Regions from separate parts of the Bartonella vaga genome, predicted to be linked through region 2. Evidence: predicted binding sites of a transcription regulator. Region 2 holds the regulator's gene; the other holds the start of a gene.

Region 1 (3,436 bases), on a different contig from region 2:
TATCTTTTTTGGGAGCTTCAGCAACCATCGCTTCTGTTGTGATAAGAAGGCTTGCAATTGAAGCAGCATTCTGAAGAGCAGAACGCACAACCTTCACTGGGTCAACAATTCCCAAAGCAATCAAATCACCAAATTCACTTGTTGCAGTATTGTAACCAAATGTGTCTGCATTATTTTCTAGCACTTTACCAACAATAATCGCTGCTTCTTCACCAGCATTTGTTGCAATTTGGCGTGCAGGTGCTTGTAATGCACGGCGAACGATATTGATACCAGCTTCTTGATCTGGGTTTCTTCCTTTAACGGTTAACGCATTTGCAGCACGCAACAATGCGGTTCCACCACCAGCAACAATACCCTCTTCCACAGCAGCACGTGTTGCGTTTAAGGCATCATCCACACGATCTTTCTTTTCTTTTACTTCAACTTCTGTAGCACCACCAACACGGATAACAGCAACACCACCAGCAAGTTTAGCGAGTCTTTCTTGCAATTTCTCACGATCATACTCAGAAGTTGTTTCCTCAATCTGAGCTTTAATCTGGTTTATGCGTGCAGTAATTTCAGATTTTTGTCCAGAACCATCAACAATCGTTGTATTCTCTTTAGAAATATTAACTTTCTTTGCACGACCAAGCATATCCAAAGTGACATTTTCAAGTTTAATGCCCACATCTTCAGAAATAACCTGACCTGATGTCAAGATTGCGATATCCTCGAGCATTGCTTTACGGCGGTCACCAAATCCTGGAGCTTTCACAGCAGCAATTTTCAAACCACCGCGTAGTTTGTTAACAACAAGCGTTGCTAAAGCTTCGCCTTCCACATCTTCAGCGATAATGAGAAGCGGTTTGCCAGACTGAACAACAGCTTCGAGTACTGGAAGCAAAGATTGCAGATTAGACAATTTCTTTTCATGAATGAGGATGTAAGGATCATCAAGATCAGCCACCATTTTATCCGCATTCGTCACAAAGTAAGGAGAAAGATATCCACGATCAAATTGCATACCTTCAACAACTTCTAATTCCGTTTCAGCAGTTTTTGCTTCTTCCACGGTAATAACGCCTTCATTGCCAACTTTTTCCATGGCATTAGCAATCATTTTACCAATTTCTGCAGCACCGTTAGCAGAAATTGTTCCTACTTGTGCGATTTCTGCTGAAGTTTGGATTTTCTTCGCTTTTTTGAAGAGATTTGCTACCACTTCATCAACAGCAGCATCAATTCCGCGCTTGAGATCCATTGGGTTCATGCCTGCAGCAACAGCTTTTACGCCTTCTTGTACAATGGCTTGCCCTAAAACAGTTGCAGTTGTTGTACCATCACCAGCAATATCATTGGTTTTGGAAGCCACCTCGCGCAACATTTGCGCACCCATGTTTTCGAACTTATCTTCCAGTTCGATTTCCTTTGCAACGGATACACCATCTTTTGTGATGCGAGGTGCACCGAATGATTTATCGATCACCACATTGCGACCTTTAGGGCCGAGAGTTACCTTAACAGCATTAGCAAGGATATCGACGCCGCGCAATAAACGCTCACGCGCTTCACGGCCAAATTTGACTTCTTTAGCAGCCATTTAACTTCTCCTTGGAGTTCTCTATCTCAAATAATATATAATGAAAGAATTGAGAGGCTAAATTAGCCCAAAATTCCCATAATGTCAGATTCTTTCATAATTAAGAGGTCTTCCCCGTTAATTTTTACTTCGGTTCCAGACCATTTCCCAAATAGAATACGGTCTCCCGTTTTTACTTCTAAAGGCACACGCTTCCCGTTATCATCGAGTGCACCATTGCCAATAGCAATAACTTCACCTTCTTGAGGTTTTTCCTTTGCTGTATCAGGAATAATAATCCCACCAGCAGTCTTATTCTCAGATTCAACCCGACGGACAACGACACGATCGTGAAGTGGACGGAATTGTATGTTAGCCATGTTTTAAATCCTTAAAACTTAATATAATTGCATTAATCTTAAGTCCTTGCTAGCACTCTTAACATGGGAGTGCTAACACTACTTCAGATATACAATTGCCCCCCCTTAATGTCAAGGACTCTGCAACAAAATAATTTACCTAAAGAGGCTTCAAAGTCTTGCCTCTTTTTTCTATTTTGCGTTAACTAGTTTTTATTAACCCGTAAACAAAAAGGATCTTATCATGGTTGAAACACGTCAGGAAACGGATAGCTTTGGAACGATTTCGGTACGTCAAGATCGTTATTGGGGCGCACAAACTGAACGTTCTCTGCATAATTTTAATATTGGCATAGAAAAACAGCCCCTAACCATCATTTATGCCTTAAGCCTTATAAAAAAGGCTGCCGCTATTGTAAATATGGAAAAAGGAAAGCTTTCGCAAAACATTGGAAAAGCGATCATTACTGCTGCTGACGAAGTGCTCGCAGGTGTATTCGATAAACACTTCCCACTTTCTGTGTGGCAAACGGGTTCTGGCACGCAAAGCAATATGAATGTGAATGAAGTTATTGCCAACCATGCCAATATACTTTTGGGAGGAAAACTAGGGAGCAAAACACCCGTTCATCCTAATGACCACGTAAATATGAGCCAATCATCAAACGATTCCTTTCCCACAGCGCTTCATATTGCCACCACACTGCAAACACGCCAACACTTATTTCCTATTCTTGAATCCCTTATTACTACTTTAGTAAAAAAAGAAGAAGAATTTGCTGACATCATTAAAATTGGACGTACCCATACACAAGATGCAACACCCTTAACTTTAGCGCAAGAATTTTCAGGCTATCGTGCCGCACTAGAAGCCAACCGCAAACGCATAGAAACAGCTCTTGCTGACGTCCAAACACTTGCTCAAGGAGGTACAGCCGTTGGAACAGGACTCAATGCACCGAAAGGTTTTGATGTTGCCTTTGCAGAAACAATTAGCGCACTCACAGGAGTAACCTTCAAAACCGCCACTAATAAATTTGAGGCTCTCGCCCATCATGGAGCCCTTGCACATTTCCACGGAAGTCTGAATGCATTAGCCGCCGATCTATTCAAAATTGCCAATGACATACGGTTTTTGGGATCAGGCCCACGCTCAGGATTAGGAGAGCTAAGCCTACCAGAAAACGAACCAGGATCTTCCATTATGCCAGGAAAGGTGAACCCTACACAGTGTGAAGCAATGACTATGGTTGCCTGCCAAGTCTTTGGCAATCATACCAGTGTAACATTTGCCGCAAGTCAAGGGCATTTTGAGCTAAACGTTTATAAACCTGTCATTGGCTATAATGTTTTGCAATCAATTATGCTTCTTGGTGATTGCATGCGTTCTTTTGATCTACATTGCATTCAAGGATTACGCGCCAATCGAGTCCATATTCACTCTCTCATGGAACGCTCTTTAATGCTAGTAACAGCTCTTGCGCCAAAAGTTGGCTATGAAAAAGCTGCAGAA
Region 2 (3,436 bases):
GCGATGCGAGAGAGGTATTTCATTATTGAGTTTCCAGCTATGTTTTTGCTTCGTTGACATTTCGCCAAAGGTATTTTCGTATCCATCGGGTAAAAAAATGGGGTCAAAACCGAAACCTTTGTCTCCACGTGGAGGCCAAATGAATGTTCCTTCAACGCTACCACGGAAATAATCTGCGTGAGCATCAGGCCATGCAATGCAGATGACTGATATAAACCGGCCTTTCCGTTGGCTTTTTTCACATGCTCCGATTTTTTGGAGTTCATCTTCTACTTTTTGCATAGCTTTTGAAAAGTTACGTGTGCCATCCGGTTGCAATGCCCAATCGGCTGTATAGACGCCTGGCGCGCCACCTAGTGCATCCACCTCCATGCCAGAGTCATCGGAGAGGGCAGGAAGTCCTGTACTTTTTGCTGCTTCAAAGGCTTTGATGAATGCATTTTCTTCAAAAGTTGTTCCCGTTTCTTTTGGCTCCGGTAATCCGAGTTCTTTTGCTGACTGTATTGTTAAACCGAAGGGAGCAATCAAAGTTGTGATTTCATGTAATTTGCCGGTGTTATGTGTAGCAATGACGAGTTTTTTAGCTGTTATACTTCTCATATACATTTTTCCAGAAATGAAAGGGGGGCTATTATTGTTTAAAAATCATATTAAATGATTATATATACAGGCTTTACTAGATTTTAGGCAGACGATTCTCTTGCATATTTATTGATATTTCATTTAAATGAAATATCCTATATTTTATGAGGACAATGATTGAAAATACATATAGGCGGTTTCTTTTTTGATGATAGCATTTTTCATTATAAATGTATAATATGTTTTTGCACTACTTAGGACTGTTTGACCAAATCTTGGCAAAGCTTATATAAGAAAGAAACTTTTTTGAAGTAGTGAAACAATTGTGATGAAGCACAAACCTATTGATGATGAACTAAAATACCTTGATGAGCGTTCGCGTGATATATTTCGCCATATTGTTGAAGCTTATCTTAATGATGGTGAACCTGTCGGATCACGGAATCTTTCGCGGCTTTTACGACAGACATTATCGCCTGCGACGATTCGCAATGTGATGAGTGATCTTGAACATCTTGGTCTAATTTATGCACCTCATGTGTCTGCAGGACGAATGCCTACACAATCAGGATTACGTTTTTTTGTTGATGCATTTATGGAAATGGGTGATTTGCCAAATGAAGAGCGTGAAAGTATCGAAATGCAAGTTAAAGAGGCTGGTCATGCGCAGTCAGTTGAACATTTTCTCATCCAAGCTAGCCAAGTTCTTTCAGATCTTTCACGTGGAGCAGGACTCGTCCTCGCGACAAAACATGAAGGAATCTTGAAGCATATTGAATTTGTGCGTCTTGATGGGGAGAATGCTCTTGCAGTTTTAGTGACCCAACAGGGAGAAGTTGAAAATCGTATTGTTCATTTACCAGAAGGTGTTACTCATGCACAATTGACGGAGGCAACGAATTTTCTCAACGCTCACATTCAGGGGCTCACATTGAGTGAAGCTAAGGGAGAAATTGCGCGTTTATGCTCAGAAACACGAGCCGCATTAGACCATTTATCTCACCACCTTGTTGAAACAGGGTTAGCTCTTTGGGGAGGAGAAGATGTTGATCATAAAATACATTTAATCGTTCGTGGGCGAAGTAATTTGTTGGAAGATGTGAAGGCAAAAGAAGATTTAGAGCGTTTACGGCATTTGTTTGATGACCTTGAAACGTGTGAAAGTATGGTGCAGCTCCTTGATTTAACGGATGAAGGTTCGGGAGTTCGGATCTTTATTGGTTCAGAAAATAAGTTGTTTTCGCTTTCTGGTTCTTCTTTAGTTGTGGCACCTTATCGCGATTCAAAACAAAGAGTCATTGGAGCTTTAGGAGTTATTGGGCCAACACGGCTTAATTATGCAAGGATCGTGCCTATGGTGGATTACACGGCTCAACTTTTGTCACAGCTGTTACGTTAAATGACTAGGTGGATATTTGTATTATAAACGCTTATTGTATTTAAGATTCGTACATACCCCTTGATTTTTGTCTGTAAAATTTCGATATCGATAATAATGAATCTTATGAAGGAATAGAATTTTTATGTCTGATGAAAAAAACAAATTTACTGATGCTTCATTTGAAAATTCCGATTTGAAAAACCCAGCTGATCGTGATGCGTTTAAACAAGCAGCTGATGAGTTTTTAAAAACGCGTGAAGCAGAGGTTCGCGCAGAAGTTGAAGAGAAAGAAAATGAAATTATAGATCCCTTAGCTGCTTTGCAAAATGAAAATAAAGAGCTGAAAGATCAACTTTTACGCCTTGCTGCCGATATGGAAAATCTGCGACGTCGTACTGCGCGTGATGTTGCAGATGCAAAGGCTTACTCAATTGCTAATTTTGCACGTGATATGTTATCTGTTTCTGATAACCTTAGTCGTGCTTTGGAGGCTATTCAAGAAGGGGCACGTGAAAATGATGTTGGTTTGAAAACACTAGCAGAGGGGGTTGAAATGACTGAGCGTGCAATGATAGCCGCGTTAGAGCGTCATGGGGTAAAGAAGATTTTTCCAGAGGGACAAAAATTTGATCCTCATTTTCATCAAGCTATGTTTGAAATTTCTAATCCCGATGTTCCAGATAATACCGTTCAGCAAGTTGTGCAGGCGGGTTATATTATTGGTGAACGTGTACTTCGTCCGGCGATAGTTGGTGTAGCAAAAGGAGGAACAAAAGAAGTTCCTGTTGAATCCGACTCGGCTTGAAACACATCAGCAATAAAATCTCTAGTGCAAAAATGTGGCATTATGTGCATTCATATTTATGAAGCATTTTATCAAAGAGAGCTTTAAGGGTGTTTTAGCACCCTTTTATCCTCGAAGTATTCAGATTGCCTTCACATATATAATATTGTTTGAAATATGGCCGATAACAATAAAATAAAATGATCAAGTAGGAAAAGAAGAAACGAAGAATTGTGCCGAAAAGATAGATAAGAAGGTAGATCTTCAAGTTTAATACCTGGTCGGCTACGCAAGAATAATATGGCGGGCTGGGTTCTTTTTGATTCGGTTTTAATCTTAAGCTTCTCTGAATATATTACATCTTTATGTGTAAAAGGTTGAGGGTTTCACAAGGCTCAATACGAATAATCAAAAAAAACAAAATATATGAAAACTTTGCAGACTAATCCGTTATCCTCTTTGTAGGCCATTTGTTTTAAAAAAAGCTAATAGCACTAACAAACGTAGCGCAACACCTTCTCATACATAAAAAAGTCTTACTACAAGCGTAAGTACAGATAAGTTGATAGTATCATTATCTCTCCGACGAGAATGAAGATAAAAAATGTTTTAAAAGTAATTACCATGATTATAAATTGGATTGAAGGGTGTATGCTCCCTTCTTTATGAGGGTTAAGCAAGGTAATAAT

What was found. Region 2 encodes HrcA, which represses chaperone genes, less so after heat shock. Its sites were predicted from a motif close to GTTAGCACTCNCNNNNNGNGAGTGCTAAC; they were not measured.
Region 1: the regulator HrcA is predicted to act here: its motif matches at 1,993-2,021, upstream of groES (co-chaperone GroES).

The regions. Positions count from the first base shown of each region.
Region 1 is NZ_JAYMZK010000014.1:6,207-9,642, reverse strand. Features, by position in the region: gene groL (chaperonin GroEL) at 1-1,585, opposite strand, end outside; gene groES (co-chaperone GroES) at 1,648-1,944, opposite strand; gene fumC (class II fumarate hydratase) at 2,168-3,436, shown strand, end outside.
Region 2 is NZ_JAYMZK010000001.1:108,534-111,969, reverse strand. Features, by position in the region: gene rdgB (RdgB/HAM1 family non-canonical purine NTP pyrophosphatase) at 1-600, opposite strand, end outside; gene hrcA (heat-inducible transcriptional repressor HrcA) at 911-1,981, shown strand; gene grpE (nucleotide exchange factor GrpE) at 2,106-2,768, shown strand.